Regions from separate parts of the Idiomarina sp. Sol25 genome, predicted to be linked through region 1. Evidence: predicted binding sites of a transcription regulator. Region 1 holds the regulator's gene; the other holds the start of a gene.
What was found. The regulator MetJ, encoded in region 1, represses methionine synthesis genes. The targets are predictions, from matches to a motif close to TAGACGTCTAGACGTCTA.
Positions count from the first base shown of each region.

Region 2: metK (methionine adenosyltransferase) is a predicted target of MetJ. The motif match lies at 3,558-3,575, and genes of this name have one in related genera.

Region 1 is NZ_JAUPEW010000003.1:186,541-192,608, reverse strand. It holds gene Q5L94_RS06855 (bifunctional aspartate kinase/homoserine dehydrogenase II) at 1-1,234, opposite strand, end outside; gene metJ (met regulon transcriptional regulator MetJ) at 1,409-1,732, shown strand; gene Q5L94_RS06845 (malic enzyme-like NAD(P)-binding protein) at 1,729-2,973, opposite strand; gene rpmE (50S ribosomal protein L31) at 3,223-3,435, opposite strand; gene priA (primosomal protein N') at 3,603-5,813, shown strand; gene argS (arginine--tRNA ligase) at 5,906-6,068, shown strand, end outside.
Region 2 is NZ_JAUPEW010000002.1:325,776-331,843, forward strand. It holds gene epd (erythrose-4-phosphate dehydrogenase) at 1-237, opposite strand, end outside; gene tkt (transketolase) at 238-2,238, opposite strand; gene metK (methionine adenosyltransferase) at 2,330-3,475, opposite strand; gene Q5L94_RS05650 (16S rRNA (uracil(1498)-N(3))-methyltransferase) at 3,591-4,322, shown strand; gene gshB (glutathione synthase) at 4,333-5,277, shown strand; gene Q5L94_RS05660 (YqgE/AlgH family protein) at 5,338-5,895, shown strand; gene ruvX (Holliday junction resolvase RuvX) at 5,892-6,068, shown strand, end outside.

The sequences.
Region 1 (6,068 bases):
GTTGCAGTTTAAAGGTCGAGAACTGGTCGGTTTCCTGAATGCGGTTACCGACAATGGCCAGCATAGAGTATCCGCGAATTTGAGTTATGGCGTCACCGGCCCCCAGACTGTCTAACCAGCCGGTCAGGTAGTCTAAGTGGTTTTGATGAAACACCAGATATTGCTGATGATTCTCCGGCTCGGTCCAGCTGACCAGCGGCTCTAACTCCAGTTCGTCCAGACGTTTTACTAAGGCTTTATCGTGCAGCTCAACCTTAAAGAGCACCACCTCAGACAGTGAAGTGAAGACTTTTCCGCGAGGCTGGGTATTCTGGAACTGACCAATACGCGTTTGCTGATTTTCTACTTTCAAACTGGAGCGAACGGAAATGACCATGCGCTGGCGGTCGACCGGCTGAAAGGTTCTTGGATGCAAAACCGGGCTGCCAAGACGCGCTAGTTCTTCGGCTTCGGTCCAGTCTAATGTCGGTAAGCTGACTACGCGCTCAACTTTACGCGGGTCTGCCGAATAAACGCCGGCCACGTCTTTCCAGATAGTAACCTGGCGTGTATCCAGCAGACTGCCGACTAAGGTCGCTGAATAGTCACTGCCGTTACGCCCCAGAGTTAAGCTCTCGCCGTTTAAACCGCGGGCGATAAAGCCAGTAACAATAAAGCGGGTGCCCGAGTGAGGAGCTACTCTTTGTAATAGCTTTTCACGAGAGTGTTCTACCTGAATAACGGGCTCAGGGGCATCTGCGGCGAGTAAAAAGTCCCGGGCATCAATGTGGTCGGCGCGGGTGCCCTGTTTTTGCAGTAAAGCTGATAACAAGCGGGCGGACCAAAGCTCACCGTAGGACAGTAACTCGGCATTATGGTTAATGATTTCGTCGCCCTCTAACCATTGACGCCAGCGGATGAAGTCTTGCTGAGATTGTTGCAGCAGTTGCTGCTGTAAGTTACCGCTTAATAATTCGGTGATCAGCCCTTGCTGAAAACTCTCTAATTGATCGAGCAGAATGCTGGCGGTGTCGCCCGGCTGTGCTTTGGCATTAATAATGGCAAGAATGCGGTTGGTTGTGTCTCCGGCTGCGGAAACGACGACTAGGTCGCTGGCACCGGCGTACTCGGTTACAATACGGGCAACGCGGCGATAGCAGAACGCATCGGCAAGACTGCTGCCACCAAACTTATGCACCTGAACGCTGTCGGCAACGGCTTGCTTTTGCTCTTCTGTGAGCTGAGTTGTTGTCATTCCGCCTTCCTTAACTACTCGCTTAAATTAGGTAACTGCTACTAAGGCTAAAATATTGTCAGGCAAATGTCAGTAACTTTTAGCCATCTAGACGGATAAAATTTGACGGGGTCGCTCATTCGGGTACAATTCATTATAACTTATGTGGTTTTGTTATATAGTGGGATAGTAACAATGAAATGGAACGGCGAATATATTTACCCTTATGCTGAACACGGTCGTAAGAGTCAGCAGGTGAAAAAAGTTACGGTCTCAATACCCACGCGTGTATTAAAGGTACTGACCGATGAACGAACCCGTCGCCAAGTTAATAATCTTCGCCATGCTACCAACAGCGAACTGCTTTGCGAGGCGTTTTTACATGCTTTTACCGGTCAGCCACTGCCGGAAGATAAAGACTTACAAAAGTCCAATCCGAATAAAATCCCCAAGGCCGTGCGCGAAGAGCTGGAAGCCCGGGGATTACCTATTCCGACCGACGAAGAGCTCGACGATTAATCCTGCATATAATTTTTCGGTAAATCGATTTTAGCTGCGCCGGACTTCACCGCAGCTTCCGCAACGGCACGCGAGACCCGTGAGCACAAGCGCGGGTCAATTGGCTTAGGAATAATATAATCACGACCGAAGGTTAATTCTTTGACGCCGGCTGCTTTTAATACTGATTCCGGCACTGGCTCTTTCGCCAGCTGGCGAATGGCCTCTACTGAGGCAACCTTCATTTCGTCATTAATCGCTGTAGCTCGCACATCTAACGCGCCGCGAAACATAAACGGGAAGCATAAAACGTTGTTCACCTGGTTCGGGTAGTCCGAGCGCCCGGTTCCCATAATCAGGTCATCACGTGCCGCCATAGCGGTTTCTGGTTTAATCTCCGGGTCGGGGTTAGAGCAGGCAAATAGAACGGGGTTTGGCGCCATAAGTTTCAACTCTTCTGCGCTGAGTAAGTTTGGCCCTGAAACACCCACGAAGATATCGGCACCTTCGATAACATCTCTTAGCGTGCGTTTATCGGTATTGTTGGCAAACAGCTCTTTGTATTCGTTTAAATCGTCACGACGGGTGTGAATAACGCCTTTTGAGTCGAGCATATAAATGTGCTCACGTTGCGCGCCACATTTAATTAAAAGTTCCATACAGGCGATGGCGGCAGCACCGGCACCAAGACACACAATGCGAGATTCCGATAGCGTTTTGCCCTGAATTTCCAGTGCATTCAGCATACCGGCGGCAGTCACAATAGCAGTACCATGCTGATCATCGTGAAACACCGGAACATTGCAACGCTCTATTAAAGCTTGTTCAATTTCAAAGCATTCGGGCGCTTTTATGTCTTCTAAATTAATACCACCAAAAGTGTCGGCAATGTTAGCAACGGTATTGATAAAGTCTTGCGTGGTACGGTGACTCACTTCAATATCAATAGAGTCCAGTCCGGCAAAGCGCTTGAATAATAGAGCCTTACCTTCCATTACCGGTTTTGACGCCAGTGGTCCCAAATTTCCCAAACCAAGAATAGCCGTTCCGTTGGTAATAACCGCCACCATGTTGCCCTTGGCAGTATAACGGTAAGCAGCGTCCGGGTCCTGAGCAATTTCCCGAACCGGTTCTGCTACGCCCGGGCTGTAGGCGAGAGCTAGATCTTTGCTGGTTTCAGCAGGAGTGGTCAGTTCAACCGAGATTTTACCCGGAGTCGGGTATTCGTGGTAATCCAGTGCTTGTTGGCGAAAATCTGTCATGCGGTGATACCTGAGTCTGGTTATCAGAATGCTAATTAGTCTATCGCTTTTAGGCTAAGAAACAAATCTTACCTGCGTCTTTATGCTCTTAATAAGGCTAACTAAATTTAACGAGTGTTTAAAAGTACACCAGTTAACTTTTCTTTAACAACGGGAGGTTTAGGCGAGCGGACACAAAAAAAGGCGCTGTTTAGCGCCTTTCTCTTAACATCTGCTGTTAAGCAACGTTTTCTATAGGTTTTCTCAGGCTTATTTCTTGCCCAGAGCGCCAAAACGTTTCTTAAACTTATCAACACGACCGCCAGTGTCCATTACACGCTGCTTACCAGTGTAGAACGGGTGGCACTCTGAACAGACGTCCAGGTGAAGATCTTCTGAGCGGGTTGAACGCGTTTCGAACGTGTGACCGCAAGAACAGCTGACTTTTAAAGTCTCGTACTTAGGATGAATACCTTGTTTCATGGGGTTACCTCAGTTATGGGCCGCATCGCCATTCGATCCAAAGCCGAACACCATGCGCAAAAAAACATCAATGAATTAAGAGCCGCGCATTTTATGTGATCCTGCGTCTGTGATCAAGCAGAATCTGCTGCCTTGTATTCTGCGCGGCAGCGTTCCAGAATAGAGCCATGAAGCAAGCCAACACCGGCAGCGAACGACGTTATAAAGTCGCACTGCCGCTACCTCTTCGACAAACCTATGACTATCTGTGCAAAAGTGTCGAGCCACTGCCGCAGGGAGTCCGCGTGCGTGTGCCTTTTGGCCAGCGTCAGTTAGTGGGGTATGTGGTGGCCGAAGCCACTGACGAACCGCCAGAATTTGCACTGAAAGCGGTTGTTTCGGTATTGGATGAGCAGCGACTGTGGCCGCGTGATATCTGGCAACTGGTTCGCTGGTCAGCTGATTATTATCACCACTCGTTGGGTGACGTTGCTGCCAATAGCCTGCCAGTTTTATTGCGTAAAGGCGATGCGGCGGAATACCTGACCGAAACTTTTTATGCGTTGACCGATTTAGGCCGGGCTCAATCCATTAATGATTTAAAAGGGGCTGCAAGACAACAGCAGGTGCTGGCGGCGCTCAAGAATCAGCCGCTCAGGCGTAGTGATTTAACCGACATGGGCGTAACCTCAGCCGTGCTTCGTACCTTGCAGGATAAAGGCTGGATTGACGTGCGCGAGCAGGCTCCGATTAAGAATCAGGGCTGGCAAGAACAATCATCGGTGCTAAAAGAGCAGGGTCATGCGCTAAATACCGAGCAGGCAGTCGCGGTTTCAACCATTAACCAACAGCAAAAGCACAGTGCGCTGCTGCTGGAAGGGGTTACCGGTAGTGGTAAAACCGAAGTGTATTTGCAGGCTATGGAGCCGATGCTGGAGCGCGGAGAGCAGGTGTTGGTGCTGGTACCGGAAATAGGCCTGACCCCACAGACTTTGCAGCGCTTTAAAGAACGCTTTGACGCGCCGGTGGTCATGCTGCACTCAGGTATGAGTGACAGAGAACGTTTAAATACCTGGCTGGATGCAAAACACGGTCATGCGGCAATTATTATCGGTACCCGGTCGGCGGTGTTTACACCCTGTCAGAAACTCGGGCTTATTGTGGTCGATGAAGAACATGACTTGTCCTACAAACAACAGGACGGCTTTCGTTACCATGCCCGGGACATTGCCATTAAACGGGCGTCGTTGCTGAATATTCCGCTGGTGCTGGGTAGTGCAACGGCCTCGCTGGAAACTTTGAATAACGCGGTTAGTAAGCGTTTTCACTGGCTTAAGCTGGGGCAGCGAGCTGGTGGCGCACAAATGGTTAAACACGAACTTATTGACCTGAAACAGCAGCCCATTAAAGCCGGCGTTTCTAAAGCATTGCAGGAACAAATTCAGGTAGAAATTGAACGCGGTAACCAGGTACTGCTGTTCCTTAACCGTCGTGGTTTTGCACCGGCGTTAATGTGTCACGAATGTGGCTGGCTGGCGCAGTGCCATCGTTGTGACGCTTATTACACCGTACATAAAGCTCATCACCAGTTGCAGTGTCACCATTGCGGTAGCCAGCAGCGCATACCTAAGCAGTGCGGTTCCTGTGGTTCCACGCACTTAATTTCGCACGGCGTGGGTACCGAGCAGTTAGAGCACAGCCTGAAAGAGATGTTTCCCGGGCGCGGCGTGTTACGCATTGACCGGGACTCCACCCGCCGCAAAGGCCAACTGGATGATTACCTGCAAAAAGCCACAAATAACGAGTACCCCTTGTTGGTAGGCACGCAGATGTTGGCCAAAGGCCATCATTTTCCGCATGTCACTCTGGTGGCGCTGCTGGATGTCGATGGTGCGCTGTACAGTGCGGATTTCAGGGCAGCAGAGCGCCTGGGCCAGCTTTATACTCAGGTGGCGGGTCGCGCCGGGCGGGAGCACAAAGCCGGAAAGGTGGTATTGCAAACCCATCATCCCGAACACGACTTAATTCAGGACTTACTCAACAACGGCTATTCACACTTTGCCCTGACCGCGCTTGCCGAACGCCAGCAAAGCGAGCTGCCGCCATTCTCTTATTTGGCGCTGTTCCGTGGCGAAGCAACCGACAGAGATTCAGTGGTACAGGCCATGACTCAGATTCAACAGCTAATGCCGCAGGTGGACGGTGCATTTTTACTGGGGCCGATGCCAGCCTTAATGGAGCGTAAAGCGGGTCGTTACCGCTATCAATTGCTGTTACATTGTCAGTCGCGAAAATTGCGTTTTCAGCTTATTGAACATTTGTTGCCGCAAATTAACGCCTTGCCGTTATTGAAAAAAGTGCGCTGGTCGCTGGATATTGATCCACAAGACTTCAGCTGATTAACAACTAAGCGGTTTTTTTTATCGAGCGTAGCGATTAAACTAAGCGCTTTGAATTTCCTCTTCGATTTTTCATACAGGTAGTCGCATTAATGAAAGAACAACTTGAACAGTTACTGGCCGAAGCCATTGGTCAACTTAAAGCACAGGGCACAATTCCGGCGGATCACTCAGTAAACATTCAGTTGGACCGACCCCGCGATAAGTCGCACGGTGACTTTGCGACGAATCTGGCATTAATGCTGGCAAAGCCGG
Region 2 (6,068 bases), on a different contig from region 1:
TAAAGCAATATTGTCTCCGGCAACTGTCAGCGCATCACCCGACTGCGTTACTTTTTCTCCAAAACGACCGTGGCTTGAGTCGTATTTGAGCAAATGCGCTATCGCTTCCGACGCCGCAGGCTCGTTAATCAGTACTACCTGCACACTGTCGCGATAGCCGTTTTCGTACAGCGCGCGCAAAAAGCTCCGGCCAATGCGGCCGAAGCCATTAATTGCAATACGAGCCGGTTCGCTCATTTAAGCTCCCAACAAGCGTTTAGCGGCGGCCACGGTATTTTCTGTGGTAATGCCAAAATGTTTGTATAAGTCGCCAGCCGGAGCAGATTCACCAAAGGTTGTCATGCCAACGATTTCACCGTTAAGCCCAACGTATTTGTACCAGAAGTCGGCAATACCTGCTTCAACGGCAACTCGACGCGTAACGCTCGATGGCAACACAGACTCTTTGTATTCAGTATCCTGAATATCAAACACATTGGTCGATGGCATAGAAACAACGCGTACCTTGTGCCCCTCATCAGTCAGTTGCTCAAAGGCGTTAACGGCTAAATCAACTTCCGACCCGGTAGCAATTAAAATAACGTCCGGCTCGCCTTCACAGTCTTTCAGCACATAGCCACCGCGGGCAATATTGGTTAACTGATCTTCATTACGCTCTTGTTGCTGCATGCCCTGACGGCTGAAGACCAACGCCGATGGGGTTTTACTACTTTGTACTGCAGCCCCCCAGGCTACGGCTGTTTCAACCTGGTCGCACGGACGCCAGCATTGCAGGTTTGGTGTCTGACGCAAGTTAGCCAATTGCTCGACCGGTTGGTGTGTCGGCCCATCTTCACCCAAACCGATAGAGTCGTGGGTGTAAACAAAAATGCTGGGCTGCTTCATGAGCGCTGACATACGCACAGCGTTGCGCGCGTATTCCATAAACATCAGGAAGGTAGCGCCATAGGCTTTAAAGCCACCGTGCAAAGTAACACCATTCATAATGGCGGACATGCCAAACTCACGGACACCATAGAATACATAGTTGCCACTCGCGTCGTCGGCAGAAATGCCTTTTGCATCCTTCCATAAGGTAAGATTAGAGCCGGCTAAGTCGGCGGAACCGCCTAACAGCTCCGGTAGTTTAGGACCAAACTCATTCAGTACATTCAGTGACGCTTTGCGGGTAGCTATGGCGTCAGGGCTGCTCTGCAGTTGCTTCGCGTAATTGTGCACTGTGTTTTCGAAGTTTTCCGGAAGCTCGCCATTCAAACGACGCTTCAATTCTTTTGCCAGTTGCGGGTATTCTTGCTCGTAAGCAACCCAGCGCTTATTCCAGGAAGACTCAACCGCTGCACCCTTATCAACTGCAGACCATTTTTGGTATACGTCTGCCGGCACTTCAAAGGCTTGGTGTGGCCAGTTCAGTTGCTTACGCGCAGCAACAATTTCTTCGTCACCCAGAGGTGCACCATGGCAACTTTCAGAACCTTGCTTGTTCGGTGCGCCATAGCCAATTACCGTTTTGCAGATAATAAGAGTCGGTTTATCTTCAGTTGCACGGGCTTCATCAATTGCTCGGGTTATCGCAGCAGAGTCGTGTCCGTCAACTTTGTTAATTACGTGCCAGCCGTAAGACTCAAAACGACTTGCTGTATCGTCAGTGAACCAGCCTTCCACTTCGCCATCAATGGAAATGCCGTTATCATCGTAAAAGGCAATGAGCTTACCTAAACCTAAAGTACCGGCCAGAGAGCAAGCTTCGTGCGAAATACCTTCCATCAAACAGCCGTCGCCCAAAAAAGTGTAGGTGTGGTGATCCACAATTTCATGATTATCGCGGTTAAATTGCGCAGCCAATACTTTCTCAGCCAGCGCCATACCTACGGCATTTGCAAGCCCTTGTCCCAGCGGGCCGGTAGTGGTTTCCACACCTGGTGTATAGCCGTATTCAGGGTGACCCGGGGTTTTTGAGTCTAACTGACGGAATTGTTTAATGTCTTCAATGCTCAGGTCATAACCGGACAGGTGCAATAGCGAGTAAATTAGCATTGACCCGTGCCCATTCGATAACACAAAACGGTCGCGATCGGCCCAGCTGGGGTTGTGGGGGTTATGTTTTAAATAGTCACGCCAGAGAACTTCTGCGATATCTGCCATACCCATGGGCGCTCCGGGGTGTCCTGATTTGGCTTTCTGAACCGCATCCATACTAAGCGCACGAATGGCATTGGCGAGATATTGACGTTCTGACATGAAAAACCCCCTGGAAGGTGAAGAGCAACTTGCGATGCGCGTATTCTCCACATTTCAGGGGGTACAAGCAAATTTATAGGCAATATTTTGTTTAAATATCAGCCTGTAAATCGGAGGCTTTGTCCGTTTGCTCCCACGGCAGGTTGTCCCGCCCAAAATGCCCGTATGCCGCTGTCTGCTTATAGATCGGGCGTTCCAGGTCAAGCATTTTTATTAATCCGTAAGGGCGTAAGTCAAAATGACGACGCACCAGCGCAATTAACTGCTCTTCTGAGTGTTTAGACGTGCCGAAGGTATCGATACTGATAGAAGTTGGTTCTGCCACACCAATGGCGTAAGAAATTTGCAGTTCGCAACGTTCAGCCAGACCAGCAGCGACCAGGTTCTTAGCGACATAACGCGCTGCATAAGCCGCACTGCGGTCAACTTTTGACGGGTCTTTACCCGAGAAGGCGCCGCCACCGTGACGCGCCATGCCGCCATAGGTATCAACAATAATTTTACGCCCGGTCAACCCGCAGTCACCCATCGGCCCGCCGACCACGAAACGACCGGTTGGGTTAATGTGAAACTGCGTGTCTTTTGAAACCCACTGCTCCGGCAATACAGGCTTGATAATTTCTTCCATCACGGCTTCGCGCAGCGTTTCCTGAGTAATGTCTTCTCGGTGCTGAGTGGAGAACACGACTGTATCAATGGCAACAGGCTTACCGTTTTCATAAACGAAGGTCAGCTGACTTTTCGCGTCCGGACGCAACCAGTCCAGTGTGCCGTTATTGCGCACTTCCGACTGACGCTGCATAACCCGGTGCGCGTAAGTAATAGGGGCGGGCATTAAAACTGAAGTTTCATTCGAGGCATAACCAAACATTAAGCCCTGATCACCTGCGCCTTGCTCTTCTGGGTTAGCACGATCAACGCCCTGATTGATGTCACCACTTTGTTTACCAATAGCGTTTAGTACAGCACAAGATGCGCCATCAAACCCCATGTCAGAATGTCGGTACCCAATATCTTTTACGGTTTGACGCGCCAAGTCTTCAACATCAACCCAGGCCTTTGTTGAGATTTCGCCGCCAACCAGCACCATGCCGGTTTTCACGTAGGTTTCACAAGCAACCCGGGCTTTAGGATCTTTTGCTAAAATTGCGTCTAGAACCGCATCGGATATCTGGTCGGCAATTTTGTCCGGATGCCCTTCGGACACTGACTCTGAGGTAAACAGGTGACGTGACATATGCCCACTATTCCTTAATTTTAATGAAATCGTTTAGTACTGGTTGCATAATGTAACCGATCACTCTTTTTTTTTCTACTTCTGGACGTCTAAAAGTCCGAATAAGGCTGACGACATGCGAGTACCGCGGATTTATCACCCCGACTCTATCAAGTTACAAACTGAAACCGAATTGAGTTCGGATGCTTTTCAGCACCTGATCAAAGTATTGCGTTTGAACGTAGGTGATAACATTGTTTTATTCAACGGTGACGGCCAGAATTATGAAGCAAAGATTGCTTCAGTTAAAAAAAAGTCCGCGCAGTTTATTGCAACGGGCAGTCAGGCTAACGCATCTGAATCATCGGTCAATGTTCATTTGGCGCAGGTCGTTTCACGTGGCGACCGTATGGATTTTGTCCTGCAAAAGTCGGTCGAGCTGGGAGTAACCGAAATTACCCCACTGTTTAGTGAGCGCTGCGGCGTTAAATTAAGTGGCGACAGACTGGAAAAGAAACAGTTGCAATGGCAAAAAATTGTCCATTCTGCCTGTGAACAGTGTGGCCGTAGCGTGGTTCCACAAGTAAAGCCAGCACAGCAATTCGCGGATTTTATTGAAAGCGACTTCGCAGGGTTGCGCCTGACCTTAGACCCGACCGCTACCCAGCCGTTGTCGTCATTTCAGCAGGCCGAGAAGGGAATACAATTATTGATTGGTCCTGAGGGTGGGTTCACTGATGCGGAAGTCAGTACCGCCGGGCAACAAGGATTTAAACCCATGCGTTTAGGACCACGAATACTAAGAACAGAAACCGCCGCGCTTTCAGCGCTAACCGCCGTGCAATATCAGTTTGGCGACTTAAGCTAAAGGAGTTTATATGAAGAAGTTAGCTATGGTGATGGACCCTATCGCCACCGTTAAAACCGAGAAAGACACCAGTTTTCGCTTATTGCTGGAAGCTCAGGCGCGTAGTTATCAGTGTTTTTATCTGGAAATGGGCGACTTAGTCATCGATAACGGTCAACCAATGGCTTTTGCACGGGAAATTCGTGTTCAAGATCAAAAAACGGACTTTTACAGCTTAACCGATAGCGAATACCGCCCGCTAGAGGATTTTGACGTCATTATGATGCGTAAAGATCCGCCTTTTGACAGCGAATTTCTATACGCCACGCAAATGCTGGAACTGGCCGAACAGCGCGGTAGCCTGGTAGTGAATAAACCGCAGAGCCTGCGCGACTGTAACGAAAAGCTTTTTACTTCGTGGTTCGCAGACTCTATTGCCGACACACTGGTGAGTTCCAGAGCGGATGTCATTAAAGCTTTCCATAAAAAGCATGGTGAGGTGATTTTAAAACCCCTGGATGGCATGGGTGGCGCTTCAATTTTCAAAGTGGGTGCCGATGGTAGTAACTTAGGCGTTATTATTGAAACTCTGACCGAGAAAGGTCAGCGCTACGCCATGGCGCAAAGATATTTGCCAGAGATTAAAGACGGCGACAAACGCATTTTGATTATTGATGGTGAGCCTGTGCCTTATTCTTTAGCGCGTATTCCCAGCGCCGGAGAAACCCGTGGAAACCTTGCCGCCGGTGGCAGCGGGCGCGCCCAGCCTTTATCGGAAAGTGACTGGGCTCTGACTCGTAAAGTGGCACCGGAATTAAAAAAACGTGGGCTCATTATTGTTGGACTGGACGTTATTGGCGACCGCATTACAGAAATTAATGTAACCAGCCCAACCTGTATGCGCGAAATTGAAAACGCCTACGACATCAACATTGCCGAATTAGTCTTTAAGGCAATAGAAGAAAAGCTGAATTGAAATTCAACTATGCGCCCCCATCTTGTCAGTAGAGATTATCGTTAAGGAGTCGGTGAGTCGATGAACAGTTTGCAGAACCATTTATTGATAGCAACACCTATGTTGAACGATCCAGCATTTAAACGGACCGTGACCTACATCTGCGAGCACGATGAAGAAGGCGCTATGGGCTTAATTATTAATCAGCCTGCCGATTTAAGCGTGACCTCGCTGTTGGATAAACTGGAAATTGTTTACCCGGAAAATAACCAACACTTACAGGGCAGCGTCTATCAAGGCGGGCCTGTAGGCCGTGAGCGTGGCTTTGTGATTCATCCTCCGCAGGACAATTGGCGCGCCAGCCAGAAGATGAGTGACGATATTATGGTGACCACCTCGCGCGATATTCTGGAAGCGCTGGGGTCATCTGCTGCACCGCCACAGTTTCTTTTGACTTTAGGTTATGCAGGTTGGGAGGCAGGACAACTGGAAGAAGAGCTAGGAGAAAACTCCTGGCTAGCTATTCCGGCAGATCCGGAGCTCTTATTTAATACACCGGCAAGCGAGCGTTGGCAAAAAGCCACAGAACAGCTTGGCTTCGACGTGTGGCAACTGGGCCCGGATGTAGGACACGCATGAGCACAGTAATAGGCTTTGATTTTGGTACTAAAAGTATTGGCGTTGCGGTGGGCCAGACCATAACAGCAACCGCATCGCCTTTAGCAGCTATCAAGGCCAAAGAAGGCATTCCCGACTGGCAACTCATTGAGAAACTGTTTACCGAATGGCGACCCGAACAGTTGGTGGTGGGT